2 linked regions of the Lentimicrobium sp. L6 genome follow. The protein of the gene in region 1 interacts with the protein of each later gene in a pairwise test. Links are inferred from orthologs where the notes say so. Each region holds a gene or a part of one and is shown in the gene's direction. Other genes may lie near its edges.

Evidence for each region. The genes of interacting proteins can lie anywhere in the genome.
Region 2: the proteins of HNS38_RS08485 (region 1) and rlmB interact in binary tests that used the Escherichia coli proteins (3 or more experiments, as listed by UniProt). The link is inferred for Lentimicrobium sp. L6 from one-to-one orthologs.

Annotation. Positions count from the first base shown.
Region 1 is NZ_JABKCA010000027.1:30,058-38,689, reverse strand. The notes cover bases 5,636-8,632. They hold HNS38_RS08485 (NAD(P)H-hydrate dehydratase), read left to right. Parts: upstream 5,636-6,375; coding sequence 6,376-7,890; downstream 7,891-8,632. Other genes in these bases: HNS38_RS08480 (folylpolyglutamate synthase/dihydrofolate synthase family protein), read left to right, coding at 7,890-8,632; HNS38_RS08490 (class I SAM-dependent methyltransferase), read left to right, coding at 5,645-6,379. Also shown: HNS38_RS08510 (valine--tRNA ligase), read right to left, coding at 1-1,738; HNS38_RS08505 (hypothetical protein), read left to right, coding at 1,988-2,617; HNS38_RS08500 (hypothetical protein), read left to right, coding at 2,677-3,285; HNS38_RS08495 (response regulator), read left to right, coding at 3,542-5,389. UniProt on the Escherichia coli protein: Bifunctional enzyme that catalyzes the epimerization of the S- and R-forms of NAD(P)HX and the dehydration of the S-form of NAD(P)HX at the expense of ADP, which is converted to AMP.
Region 2 is NZ_JABKCA010000012.1:62,800-69,796, forward strand. The notes cover bases 1,003-3,937. They hold rlmB (23S rRNA (guanosine(2251)-2'-O)-methyltransferase RlmB), read left to right. Parts: upstream 1,003-2,056; coding sequence 2,057-2,818; downstream 2,819-3,937. Other genes in these bases: mnmH (tRNA 2-selenouridine(34) synthase MnmH), read left to right, coding at 1,003-2,001; HNS38_RS04680 (amino acid permease), read left to right, coding at 3,260-3,937. In the rest of the region: rfaD (ADP-glyceromanno-heptose 6-epimerase), read right to left, coding at 1-753; more of mnmH, read left to right, coding at 970-1,002; more of HNS38_RS04680, read left to right, coding at 3,938-6,997. UniProt on the Escherichia coli protein: Specifically methylates the ribose of guanosine 2251 in 23S rRNA.

The DNA of each region.
Region 1 (8,632 bases):
CTTGCTCACAAAGCGACTCGTCAAATGGTAAGTCGTTACCCGCTGGAGAGGTGAGTAGCATTCCAACTCTTACACCATCAGCTCCATATTCTTCCATTAATTTAATAGGGTCGGGGCTGTTTCCTAAAGATTTACTCATCTTACGACCCAGCTTATCTCTTACAATACCCGTGAAATATACATTCTTGAATGGAATTTCTTGTTTATACTCCAATCCACTCATGATCATTCTAGCTACCCAGAAGAATAAAATCTCTGGTGCGGTAACCAAATCGTTGGTTGGATAATAATATTGTATGTCTTTATTGTCAGGGTTTCTGATTCCATCAAAAACAGAGATGGGCCATAACCAGCTAGAGAACCAAGTGTCTAAAACATCCTCGTCTTGCTTTACATCATCAATAGTAATATCTGCTAATTCTGGATATTTAGCTTTTGCTTTTTCAAGAGCCTCCTCCGCAGATTTTGCTACGACTTCTTCTTTGTTTGGAAGATAATAAACCGGAATTTGCTGTCCCCACCACAGTTGACGAGAAATATTCCAATCTTTTACATTCTCCATCCAGTGGCGATAAGTATTCTTAACGTTGGCTGGATAAAATTGTACGGTGTCGTTCATCACAATATCAAGAGCAGGCTTGGCCATTTCTTTCATGCTCATAAACCACTGTAATGATAATTTTGGTTCGATAACAGCATTGGTTCTTTCAGAGAATCCTACCTTATTGGTATAATCTTCTTCTTTCACCATGAAGCCTTTTTCTTGGAGCTCTTTGCTGATTTTCTTTCTCACTTCAAAACGATCTTCGCCAATATATAATTCAGCTGCTTCGTTTAAAGTTCCATTATCATTAAATATATTGATGGTATCTAATTTATGCTTGATACCTAAAGTATAATCATTGATGTCGTGTGCAGGAGTAATTTTTAAACAACCGGTTCCAAATTCTCTATCCACATATTCATCTTGAATAACAGGAATAGCTCTATTAATTAAAGGAACAATTACTTTCTTTCCTCTTAAGTGAACAAAACGCTCATCCTCGGGGTGAATACAAACTGCAGTATCTCCTAATATAGTTTCAGGACGAGTAGTCGCAATAGTTACCCATTCATCTTCGCCTTCTACTTGATATTTGATATAATATAGTTTGGATTGAACTTCTTTATGAATCACTTCTTCATCAGAAAGAGCAGTAAGTGCTGATGGATCCCAATTCACCATTCTCACACCTCTGTAGATAAGTCCTTTATCGTAAAGGTCGATAAATACATCGATTACAGATTCATATAAATCCTCATCCATGGTGAATTTAGTTCTTTCCCAATCGCAACTAGCGCCTAGTTTCTTTAATTGTTCAAGAATGATTCCGCCATGTTTTTCTTTCCATTCCCAAGCATGCTCCAAAAACTCATCTCTACTGAGGTCATTTTTCGCGATTCCTTTTTCTTTCAAATGGTTGACCACTTTGGCTTCTGTAGCTATAGATGCATGATCGGTTCCAGGAACCCAACAGGCGTTTTTACCTTGCATTCTGGCTCTTCTAACCAAAACATCTTGAATAGTATTATTGAGCATATGACCCATATGCAATACACCAGTAACATTAGGAGGAGGGATTACTATTGTAAAAGCTTCTCTATCGTCTGGTTCTGAGTGGAAGTAGTTTTGCTCCAGCCACCATTTATACCATTTGTTCTCAACCTCTTGGGGTTGATATCTTGAAGGAATGTCCATATCGTAATATTTAAGGGCGCAAAAATAGTAATTTTTTCGGCTGAAAAATAGGCTTATTTTTGGTCGAAGTGTAGCTTTTTTAAACCCTTTGCGTCTGATAGAAAGATGAATTGATTTTTTAATGAAATATTTGCAAGAAGAGTTTAAAAAAATGAGTGGTGGATGATCATTTTTTTTATTGGGAATTTTTTAAAAAATGCAACCCTAAATAAAACTTCTTGTTCTTGTTTTTAAACAAACTCTTAAGAAATGAAAATAACCAAACAATATTTAATTCTAGTATTCTTATCATTAACCATGGGATGGAGCCTTCATGCGCAAGATGTAGATGTATTCAAATCCAAAGACATGGTATTTTATGGTTTAGATTTTACTCAAGCTCGTTTTACTGGTGGTTCTGGACTTACTAGCCCAGCCAGTATGCAAGATAAATATATGCCAGCATTAAATGAATTGATGATGGATGAACGAAAGCGCTATGATGTGGCAAAAAGCTATAAAAAGAAAAATGTGGAGTATAATTTTTATAGAGCAGATGATCTAAATGCAGCCTTTGATGTTTATGAGCATTATATGAATGGCAAAGTAGAAAGCTTGAGTGAGGAGCAGATTCAATCGGTTGTCCAAAATTATAATGATGAGAAACATAGTGGCCTTGGTTTAGTATATATTATAGATGAGGTTAGCCATGGAAATAATCTGATAAGCATACAAATAGTCTTCTTCGATATTGATACTCAAGAGGTGCTATTGGTAAAACGAGCTAGAGGAGGAATGAAAGGTTTCAGCATCAGGAATTATTATGCTGGTGGAATACGACAAATCATTAAAGAGTCTCAAGAGTTTTATGAGAAATGGGAAAAGCAGGCTGAAAACTAAAACTATTGTTAAGCAATTTTGATTTTGTAAATTTTCTTAAATTGCAGAAAATTACTCTAATGAAAAAGTTACTCATCGTATTATTACTTGCATCAAGTTTATTTAGCTATTCTCAATCAGTTTCTGATGTTTTTGAATATAAAGCTGTCACCTTTTTTGGATTAGATTTCACTCATGCTAAATGTGTAGGTATAGGAGAATTTCCGGGAGGCGCTGAGATGGTGAATTATTATTATCCAACATGGAATAAAATGTTTTCTGAAGGAAAGAAAAATATTCCCATTGGCGCTCCATACAAAAAAAAGAGGGTGGAATATGATACCGCAGTTTATGAATTGAACCGAATGATCCCATTTGATGAGATAATCCAGGCTGAAAATTTTATTTTCAAGAAGTCCCAAATTGAAGGTTTTATTGAGAAATATTCAAGTTCAGAAAAAGCCGGTTTAGGTTTGGTCTATATGGTAGAATCTTTAAATGCTATTAATGAATATGCATCTATTTGGGTAGTTTTCTTTGATATTGGAACGGGTAAAGTATTGATAAGTGAGCCTACAAGAGCAGAAGGAAAAGGCAGGAAATTTGAAGATTATTGGACATCAGCCATCATCAGAATCTATGATACTAGCCGCGATGATTATAAAACTTGGATGAAATTTTATAATTAATGATAGAATGGTAGTATAGACCCAACCTTAGAAGGTTGTTCAATCGCTTTGACTCCCAGTCCCCAGGTCTCCCAATTTAGACTTTTTCTGGCTTTCTCAATCGCTTTTTATTTTCTATTTTCTTTTTTGGAATTAATTGATTATATTTGGATTAACACTAACAACTATTTAGAATAGAGCAATTTTGATTGTCAAAGAGCTTTATAGAATAGGGTTGGTAAAAACCATTTAATGAACAATTCTGAAAAATAATATTATGAGTATAAATGTACAGCGCCTTGAAACCAAAATTAAGCCAGATCCAAAAAGAGTGATCACTAAATTTTCATTTCCTAAATCAAAAGAGAGAGCAAAAATACTAATCAAGCGTGTATTGGGTTTGAATGAAAATGAAGCTAGTATCACACTTCAGCAAACACTTCGCTTGTTTTCCAATCGGCATATAAATATCTCAAATATTTTTAAAGCTAATTATAATCACATTTTGCCTTTGATAGAGGAGCTGGGGATTTCTAATGATGCTTTACCTGAATCCAAGCAGCTGTTGATTGGAGCTTATTTCACCAAAGAACAGTCTATTGAATCAAAATCTATTTGTAACCCTAGTATGGTGGAAGCTCCTGATCAAACCGACTTACTTAGAGGTCAGAAAAGAGTTGTCATTAGCCTAAGAGGCGTTGGTGAAGATGGTATCAGCAATTTGATATTTAGAGAAGGAATATTAAATAAAGATGGCAGTTTAGAATTGGAGGAAATGGGAAGGGTTGTAGCTTTGCCAGAGAGAATTAGCAGTAAAACCTATGAGAAAAAACACTTCCTAGATTCCGTAAAAAAATCTGAGGCTTTTTCAGACCATGAAAATTATATAGAGGCTATTCTTCCCAAAGAGTTTGATTATAATCACCTGACTCAAATTATTGATGATGTTAAATTAGAATCTAGAGATAGTGACGAGCGTTTGCAGGCTTTGGATTTTCTTTTTTCATTAGCAGAAATAAACTATGAAACCACATTTTCATTAGATACTACTTTGTCCGAAAGAGTTTTGTTTCCCAATACGGCTTCGGAATCACAAGGTATAGAGGATGCTAGATTTGTAAAATACACTAATAATGCTGGAGTTGTCAGTTATATAGCCACTTATAATGCCAATGATGGGGAAGAGGTTTTGCCACATATGATTGAAACCTATGATTTCTACCATTTTACCATGATGCCCTTGCACGGAATCGGTGCCCATCAGAAAGGAATGGCATTATTCCCTAGAAAGATAAAAGGTGATTATGTCATGATTAGTCGCTTAGATGGTATTAATAATTATATCCTTTTCTCCGATGATATCAATAAATGGGAGGAGTCACACTTACTTCACGAGCCTAAATTCGCATGGGAAAGTAATCAGGTAGGAAATGTTGGCTCGCCCATAGAAACAGAAAAAGGATGGTTGTTATTAACATATGGAGTAGGAGTGATGCGTCAATATGTAATTGGTGCTGTGTTATTGGATCTCGAAAACCCACGAAAAGTGATTGCTCGTCTAAAGGAGCCATTATTAAAAGCAAATTCAGTGGAGCGAGAAGGTGGAGTGCCCAATGTTGTTTACAGTTGCGGAGCCATGGTAAACGATGATAAATTGATTATTCCTTATGGTGTTTCAGATACTTCTTCTGCTTTCGCTTATGTTTATCTTCAAGATATTTGGGATTTAATGATTCCTGAACATGGAGTCGATTATGATAGTCAATCGGCACATATTTTATTGGTGGAGGATGATAAGATAAATCAGAAAGTAGTAACTGCTGTTTTAGAAACGAAAAACATTCGGGTGACGGTAGCTTCTGATGGGGTAAACGCTCTGATGGAATTGGCTCAAGGAAACATAGATGTGGTATTGTCTGATATTAATATGCCTAATTTTGATGGCTTCCAGTTATTAAAATACATGACGGAGAAAAAAATAGATGTTCCTGTAATATTCTTGACAGGATTGCAAGATGCTTCTCTTGAACTTAAGAGTTTACAAATGGGTGCAGTAGATTATATTAGAAAACCTGTGGATAGAGAATTATTGCTACTGAAGCTGGAAAAGATTATTGGGTTTTAGTGGATTGATTTTGATTAATCAGCTCTTCATTATGAAGGGCTTTTTTTATCTTAAATTTTTCTGAACTTAAACTCATATTCTATTAATTTTGCAACTTAATTAAAGTCTGTCCATAAAGTCGAGTGTTTGAACTATAAAGTTTAGATTCGAGGCGTGTGAAAAATTCAAACCGCAGAATACTAGTGTATTTGAGGATTTGGATTTTGAGCAACAACGACGAAGATGGACTTTATAGACGAACACTAATTAACGATTATGGGAAAGATAGTGAAAGCAGTTGACGATATCATGGGTCAGGCATTAATGGAGGAGCACCTTCATAAAAATAATGTGCCATTAATAGTGAGAACCAGCGTTAGCGATGATGAAGAATATGAAACAGCATACTTTTTTAGGAATTTTGATGAAATGCCTGAGTTGGAGCAAAAAGCCATTCAACTATCCAAAGGAAAAGTTTTAGATGTGGGTGCTGGAACAGGTATACATGCTTTGGCGCTACAGAAACTGGGTTTTGAATGTCATGCCATTGATATCAGTGAGTTGAGTGTTCAGATCATGGAGGAAAGAGGTGTGAAACATGCTCTTTGTCAAGATTTCTTTGAACTCAAAGACCATAAATACGATACTATTTTATTATTAATGAACGGAATTGGGTTGGTCGAAAACTTTGATGGCTTTAAAGAATTCTTTTCTCAGTGCAAGAATCTACTCAATGAGGGCGGACAAATTTTATTTGATTCCTCCGATTTAATTTATCTTTTTGAAGAAGAGGATGGTTCTTTTATGATAGATCTTAACGACCATTATTATGGAGAAGTAGAATTTCAAGTGGAATATCAAGGAATCCCATCCAAGCCTTTTCCGTGGCTTTTTATCGACTTCGATAATTTGCAGAATTTAGCTGAACGCCATGGATTTCAGGCTGAATTATTGCAAAGAGGCGCACACTACGATTATTTGGCTCGTATCACTTTAAATTTAGATTTATGATTCAAAAAATATTTTCAATAGAACAAATCAGGATGGTTGATCAATACACGATTGAACATGAGCCTGTTGCTTCTATTGATTTAATGGAAAGAGCGGCTAAAGAATGTGTGCTCTGGTTAAAGCAAAAAGCACAAATAAATCAAGAGTTTGCCATTTTCTGTGGGCCAGGAAATAATGGAGGAGATGGATTGGTCATTGCCCGGTTATTAGCTGAGGATGGCTACGGAGTAAAAGTTTTTGTGCTGAATTTAAACGATCGTTTTTCTGATGATTTCTCTATTAATTATGAGCGATTAAAGTCTATTGAGTATATTCAGTTATTCGAGTGGAAGGAGATGCCAAATGAGTTTCCTGAGTTTTCTGCTGATACAATTATTATAGATGCTGTTTTCGGAAGTGGTCTTTCAAAACCTTTAAAAGGCTTTTCAGCTCAAGTCATCAAGAAACTCAATGAATGCCATCATATAAAAGTGGCAATAGATATCCCAAGTGGATTGTTTGCCGATAAAGCTATGGAAAGCCTAAAAGACATGGTCTTCTTTGCGGATTATACATTGAGCTTTCAGTTTCCCAAGTTGAGCTTTCTATTACCAGAAAATGAATTATATGTAGGGCAATGGAATCTATTAGATATTGGTTTGTTTCCAGATTATATTTATCAAACTCAAACGCCTTATTATTATCTTAATGCTGAGTTTGTAACTACGCTTCTAAAAGCAAGAGCCAAATTTAGTCATAAAGGCAGTTTTGGACATTTGTTAATGATTGCCGGGGACCATACAAAAATGGGTGCTGCCATTTTAAGCTCAAAAGCGGCTCTGAGATCTGGAGCGGGATTGGTCACATTACATCATCCCAAAGCATCGGGTCTTTCCCAAAATATGATGCCAGAGTTGATGTCTAGTCCCGATGATAGTGCGGAAGCATTTACTAGCCTACCAGATTTGGCAAAGTATTCAAATATTGCTATTGGCCCAGGATTAGGGACTCGTCAACAAACCGCCAAGGCATTAAAGATGCTCTTGCAGCAAGTGCAGAATCCCATGGTTTTTGATGCCGACGCCATCAATATTTTATCTGATAACAAGACTTGGCTTAGCTTTATTCCAGCTCAATCTGTTTTGACTCCTCATATAAAGGAATTCGACCGCTTATTAGGGAATTCCAAGCATAGTTTTGAGCGCATGGAAAAAGCAAAAGCTTTTAGCAAAAAATATAGTGTATACTTGATATTAAAAGGGGCGCACACCATGGTTTTTACACCCACTTCTAATGTTTATTTCAATTCTACTGGAAATCCAGGAATGGCAACTGGTGGTTCTGGAGATGTTTTAACAGGTATGATTGCAGCGCTGATGGCACAGAAATATTCTTCCTTAGAAGCTAGCTTATTAGCTGTATTCCTTCATGGTTTAGCAGGGGATTTGGCTGCTGAGAAATTAGGTTTTGAGAGTTTGATCGCCAGCGATATTATAGAACATTTAGGCCAAGCATTTAAATTATTATACTAATGAATTACAAAGAATGTTTAAAATGGATGTATGCACAATTGCCCATTTTTCAAAGAATGGGAAAAGCAGCTTACAAAGCCAACCTCGACAATACCTATGCTATTATGGAGGTGTTGGATAATCCTCAGAATAAATTCAAATCTATTCATATTGCCGGAACCAATGGAAAAGGGTCTACCTCCCATTTAATCGCTTCAGTTTTTCAAGAAGCGGGTTATAAGACTGGATTATATACTTCACCGCATCTTAAAGACTTTAGAGAAAGAATTCGAATCAATGGTGAAATGATTCCAGAAGCTAAAGTGCTAGATTTCATTGAGGGAAGGCAAAAGAAGTTTGAAGAAATTCAGCCTAGCTTTTTCGAAATGACAGTGGGAATGGCTTTTAAATACTTTGCTGATCAAAAAGTAGATATTGCTATTTTGGAAACTGGAATGGGAGGAAGGCTTGATAGTACTAATATTGTAAATCCTGAACTTTCTGTGATTACAAATATTGCGCTAGACCATACTCAGTTTTTAGGAGATACTATTGGGAAAATTGCTGGTGAAAAAGCAGGAATCATCAAAAAAGAAGTTCCACTTATTATTGGAGAGTTTCATCCAGAAACTTTTAATGTATTTCAAGAAAGAGCGAATGAACTTTCTGCTCCAATGATTTTAGCAGATGAGGTTTATCAAATAGAAAAGTCAGCAGATCAATATAGCATCCTCAAAAATAATCAAATGGTATTAGGTAGTTT
Region 2 (6,997 bases), on another replicon or contig:
ATAAAAAGCTCTAGCTGTACCAGTTCCAAGATTATATAATCCGCTTTCTGGTTTGTTTTCCATTAAAAAGATAATCACCTTAATTAAATCTTTAACATAAACGAAATCGCGTAATTGCATTCCATCCTCATAACCTTCTTTATGGCTTTTGAATAGTTTTACTAAACCATTATCATTTATTTGATGGAAAGCATGGAAAATAACGGATGCCATTCTTGCTTTATGATATTCATTGGGACCATATACATTGAAAAATTTCAATCCTGCCCAAAATGGAGGTTGTTGTTCTTGTTGTAAAGCCCATTTGTCGAAGTCATTCTTAGAATCACCATAGGCATTTAAAGGTTTTAGCTTGTCAACGATATCGTGCCGATCTTCATAGCCATATTCTCCCAAACCATAAGTGGCAGCTGAGGAAGCGTATATTAAAGGAATGTCATTCTTAGCACAAAATTCCCAAACCATTTTGGTATAGTTTAGGTTGAGTTCATCAAAAATATCTTTATTAAACTCAGCAGTGTCGGTACGGGCACCAATATGAATAATGAAATCAATTTCATCGGAATAATTTCTCAGAAAATCGCTGAGGTACTCTCTTTCAACCTTGTCAATGTACTTTTTACCTATTAGATTATTCTTTTTTTCTTCCCGTGAAAAATCATCTACTAATATAAGCTCCTCAAACCCAGCTTTATTTAAACCTCCTGTAAGAGCACTACCAATAAAGCCTGCGGCACCTGTTACAACTATCATACTTTGAAAAATTTTGGCAAAGATAGACCAATTAGCCACAATGCAAATTATATATGGGTAGTAATCTTGAATATCGTGGTGTTTTTTTTGTGGATTCATAGAAATATTATCTTCAGTAATGGCTCAAGAATTAATAATGAGTAGTTTTGCAAATGAATAGCTTGAATAAATAATTTCTATTTGTTTGATGCGATAAACAGGAAGTAAAATCAATATATGCTCAATATCATTAGCCCAAAAGAATTTCTAGAGCTTTCAGAAACTATTCCCATTATAGATGTGAGATCTCCTGGAGAGTATGATATAGGTAGGATTCCAGGAGCTTTGAATATTCCTATTTTTAATAATGAAGAAAGAGCTAAAGTAGGTACTAGGTATAAGCAAGCCGGTAAAGATTTCGCTATTCAGTTAGGATTGGAATATGTGGGTCCAAAACTCGCTGACTTCTCCAAGCAAGCCAGAAAGTTGGCTAAAAACAATCAGCTGTTGGTGCATTGTTGGAGAGGAGGGATGCGCTCCCAAAATATGGCTTGGCTTTTTGAATTGATAGGATTAAAGGTTTTTATTTTAGCAAGGGGCTACAAAGGTTATCGAGCCTATATTCGAGAACAATTAGGCAATGATATTTCTATTAGAATACTCGGAGGATACACCGGAAGTGGTAAAACAGATATCCTGAAAGAACTGGAAAATCTTGGAGAGCAATTTGTAGACTTAGAAGGAATAGCCCATCATAAAGGTTCAGCATTTGGCTCTATTGGTGAATCGGAACAGCCTACAAATGAGCAGTTTGAGAATAACTTAGCTAAAGAGTGGCTAAAACTAGATACTACCAAACCTGTTTGGCTGGAAGATGAAAGTATTACCATGGGACAATGCGGTATTCCTTTTGCATTGTTCAAAAGAATGAGAGAAGCTAAAGTTTATCAGGTCGTTATTCCAAAGAAAGTGAGAGAGGAGCGCTTGGTGAAAGAATATGCCAATGGTGATAATGTGGCTTTGAAAAATGCTTTGGAGAGAATAGCCAGAAAGTTAGGTGGTTTGCGAGCGCAACAAGCTTTGGATGCCCTAGAGTCAGGGGATTTTATGACCGTTGCAGATATAAGTCTTCAATACTATGATAAAGCTTATGGTTTTGGTATTGCCAAAAGAGACGACAATAGCGTTCTGAATATTCCTATCGAAAAAGATGAGCCCGCTGCCACAGCAAAACTATTATTAGAAATACTTCGAAAAGAAGAAGAATAAAATACGCTTAATACTTTCAACAAATCCCTACCTTTGCAAATTCAATGATAAGAATATGATGAGAAAAAGTGAAGATAAAAATCAGATGGTATTTGGCATTAGAGCCATTATGGAAGCCATTGAAAGTGGGAAAGAAATAGAGAAATTGTTGATTCAGAATGGATTAAGAGGAGGCTTGTATCATGACTTCTTTCAGTTAATAAAGTATCACCATATCCCTTTTAATAGTGTTCCACAGCAGGGTTTAGATCGCATAACAAGAAAAAACCATCAGGGTGTTATCGCATATCTTTCACCAATCACTTATCAGAATATTGAAAACCTAATACCTATGCTTTATGAGGATGGGAAAAACCCATTTCTTTTAGTATTGGATAGAATTACCGATGTAAGAAACTTTGGAGCTATAGCTAGAACAGCTGAATGTAGTGGAGTAGATGCAATCATCATTCCTTCTAGAGGAGCAGCCACTGTTAATGAAGATGCCATTAAAACATCAGCAGGGGCATTGCATAAGATTCAAGTTTGTCGTGAGGATAACTTAAAGACTACATTAGAGTTTTTGAAAAATAGTGGAATTAAAATCTACGGAATTTCAGAGAAAGCTACAGAGTATTATTATGATGTTGATTTTACAGGCCCAGTCGCACTCATGCTAGGAAGTGAAGAAAATGGAATTTCAGAAGCCTATATGAAATACTTAGATGGTTTTATAAAGATACCTATGGTTGGTCAAATCGCCTCTCTTAATGTATCTGTTGCAGGTGGAATCACCATGTTTGAAGTCACCAAGCAACGTTTGAACGCCCCAGATTAATTCATTATTGTAAGTTAACTTATTTGATATCGTACAATATAGAGATTGTAAAACCATACTTGGATATAAATTTTCTTATATGCCAATTTTGAAGTTTCATAAGCTCAATATTTTTTATATGTCCCTTAAAAGTCTTATCTGGTTTTTCTAAATGCTATTTTTTGTTTAGTGTTTTTAAACAAGAAGATCTACAAACAGCAAATTTACCATTGTATTTTGTTCTTAATTGAAGAGACGAACAATATAAAATTCAAAATTTAACCTTATGGGTTACTAAATAATTACCTGTGAGTCAAACATGCTGATAACCAGGATGTAAAGCAGGACCTCCAATCTTTACTTAGACCATTATTATTCAAGAAGCTATTAAATCCAAGAACGTAACAATAAAGTCGTATTTTCGTATCCTATTAACATTCTATACAATAAATCTTAATATTTATGGCTCAAGCTAAGAAGTTTGGCACTTTTGGTGGCGTTTTTACGCCTTCTATTTTAACGATTTTAGGTGTAATCATGTACCTTCGTTTAGGTTATATCGTAGGCGAAGCAGGATTATATGCCGTGATCGGTCTCATTGTAATTGCCCATGTTATTTCTATATCAACTGGGCTTAGTCTTTCCTCCATTGCTACTGATAAAAAAATAAAAACCGGAGGAATCTATTATATGTTATCCCGAAGTTTGGGATTACCCATGGGGGGGAGTATTGGAGTGACTATCTTTTTAGGTACTGCCCTGAGTATTTCCTTATATATTGTAGGTTTTGTAGAGAACTTCCTGAGCATAGAAGTCATTAGCGATTTCCTAGCAATGACTGGGGAAGTCAATGATATTAGGTTAATAGGTACTGTGGTCATCATTCTTTTGGTGTTGATAGCTTATATCAGTACTTCAATTGCCATTAAAACGCAGTTTTTTATTCTTGGTGCCATTGCACTTTCTATTGTTTCTATTATTATCGGTGCATTAACTGGTGGAGAATATCAAGCCGCAGAACCAGCTCTAACAGCGAGTTCAAATTCTCCTGATTTAATTGTCCTATTTGCAATCTTCTTTCCTGCTGTAACTGGTTTTACCGCTGGTGTAGCCATGTCGGGAGATTTGAAATCACCCAAAGATTCCATTCCTAAAGGAACGCTATATGCCATTGGTTTAGGATTAGTAGTTTATATTGGTTTAGCTCTATTATTCGCCTTTTTTGTAGATAGAGAACTATTATTAACAGATACCAATTTCTTATTAAAGATAGCATGGTTTTCACCTTTCGTGATTGCAGGTATTTGGGGCGCAACATTATCATCTGCATTAGGTGGTATTTTAGGAGGCCCTAGAATTTTACAAGCCATGTCTCAAGATAAAGTGACTCCTTCATTTTTTGGTCAAGGAGTGGGGAAAAATAATGAACCTCGTAGAGCTTTAATCGCTACTTTCATTTTAGCAGAATTAGGAATCTTAATTGGAGAGTTAGATGTTATTGCTGGAATTGTTTCCATGTTTTATATAGCAGCATATGGTTTTATCAATTTGGCTTATGTGCTCGAAAGGTGGTCGAATAGTGACTTTAGACCCAGCCTAAAAATTTCTATTTGGATTGGTGTGATAGGCTTTGTAGCCAGTATGTTTGTGATGATCAACCTCGATATGCTAGGGATGTTAGTGGCCTTTGGTATTATGTTTGGTATTTATTTCTTCCTGAAGAGGAGAGAAGTGCAAGGAAATATGACTGATGTTTGGCAGAGTGTTTGGACGAGTATCATCAGAACAAGTTTACACAGAATCAATCAGAAACCATTAAAAGAATCCAATTGGCAACCCAATATTATCCTATTTAGTGGTGGAGGAAATGCGCGCCCACATTTATTAGAAATGGGAGTGAATATGGTGGGGAAACAAGGGTTTTTGTCCAACTTCGATTTGCACCTGAGTCAAGATTCTGAATTCCTATTTTCCAAATCAAAGCAAAAAATATCTTCTGAAATTGAGGAGCAATATACTGGCGTTTTTACTCGTCGACAGTCGGTGAGTAATATTTATGAAGGTATAGAAATGATAGCCCAAACCTATGGATTCTCTGGTGTGGAACCCAATACTGTTATGATGGGCTGGGCGCGTGAAAGTAACGATCCTCTTGATTTTTCACGATTGGTTTCTCGACTTTCATCATTAGATATGAATGTAGTTTTATTGGATTATGATAAGAAAAGGGGATGGGGAAAACAACAAAGTATAGATATTTGGTGGCGTGGAGGAGGGCATAATGGAAATCTCGCACTGTCGCTTGCGAAATTTATCACCCTAAGTGAAGATTGGGCCAATGCAAAAATTAGATTACTCATTGTAAATCAGAATAATGATGTTTCTAATTCTATTCATGAGAATGCGCAGCATGTGCTAGATAATCTTCGTATTAGTGCGGACTTAATGATTATTAATAATGAGATAGAACAACGTAGTTTCTACGATATTATTCAGGTAGAATCAGTAGATACCGATCTTACTTTCCTTGGTTTTACTCCAATTATTAAGGGGGAAGAAGCTAAGTTTGTAGAAAAAATAAACATTTTGTGTCGTAATATCGGAACAGTTGCTATTATTAATGCAAGTTCTGAATTTAAAAGTTTGAGTTTAGGGGAGTTAAAACCACTTCCTGTATTTGATAAATCGCTCACCAAAAAAATGAGTGAACAAAAACCATTGACCGCACTTTTAGATATTATTCAAGAGGAAAAATTCAAACCAGCATTGAATAAATTAGCCATAGATATAGAGCATGTTTATGCTGCCTTTATGAGTGAAATGATGATGCCATTGCTTGATAATCAGATTAAATGGTTAGAATATATCCTTAGTTCTGGAGAAAAAAGTTATGATAATTTAATCAGTAGGGCGAGTAGCAATAGAGTAACAGCTTTTAGAAAGACCATAGAGGTACAGCATGGTATTTTTATGCGCGGGCAATTGCAATATGCAGAAAAATCAGTTTCACAAACATTAGATAAACTCCTCGATGAAAAATTCGAGTTGGTGATGGAAACCTTAAATCGTTTTGGCAAAAGTATTTCTAATTATCCTTACCGAATTAAAACTCATATCACTCGAGAACAATTAAAGGAAGCAGAAAAAGTAAATGCAAGAATGCGAAGAAAAGCAGCGTGGTTTTCTCCTATATTTCGTTTAAGTTCTTCTATATCGTATTATGTTCACTTTAGAGAACAGATGCTGATGATTTTCCCAAAATCGGTTTATAAAAGTTTAGAAAATACAGTGAACCACTTGAATCGCGATTCTTTCCGTTTTGAGAATGAGGTTTTTAAAACTTTGCAAAATATTTCAGGAATATTTGAAAATACGATGGATTTGGCTCTAGATAGCATTCCAAGTGAAGAAGAATTATTAAAACAGAAAGAACAGATTTCTTTATTGATGAAGCAACTCATTGATGTGAGAAAGACTGATATGGAAGCTGTTTCTAAGGGTTTTAAAATTGGTTTTAGCGAAAGTTTGGAAGACTTTATCTTTAAACTGAACCATCCACTGAGTAATTCCTATATCGATTATAATTCTGATCAATATATTATAGCTAAGAAATCCAAAAAGTCTTTTGTCTCTAGTATTAATATTTGGAGAAATAATCAGAATTTAATGGATAATCTCAATCAGTTGAATTCTTATTTGTTGAGATTTAGATTTAGCTCTCAGAATGTACTGAACGATTTGAATGAGAGATTAAGTAAGAGCATAGATGAATCAATTTCACATCCTTTAAGAGTATTTATTGAAGTCTTAAAAGTGGCTCAAGGTAAAGATATTGAAGAGCAAAAATCATTTATCAATACCAGATTAAAAAGCTCTAGTTCTAATCTAGATATACAATTGCAACAGAGCTTTATTGATCAGTATAATAGTAGTTTGAAGAAGATCAAATCTTCCATTAATGATTTCCCAGACTTATTAAGTATTTATGCTGACACTTATGATCATGCTGAGCAGGATTCAGAAATTCATGTATATCAGGAAATAGAAGTATCCATCAAAAGAACCCTTGACTATATGGTGGAGAAGGAAATGATGGAAGTGAGAGAGTTACTGATCAACCTAGGTCAGGAATTGAATGCCATAAATTCTCAATTTGCCGAAATGCAGCAGATGGTTTTAATACCTTCTAGTGATAAAGAA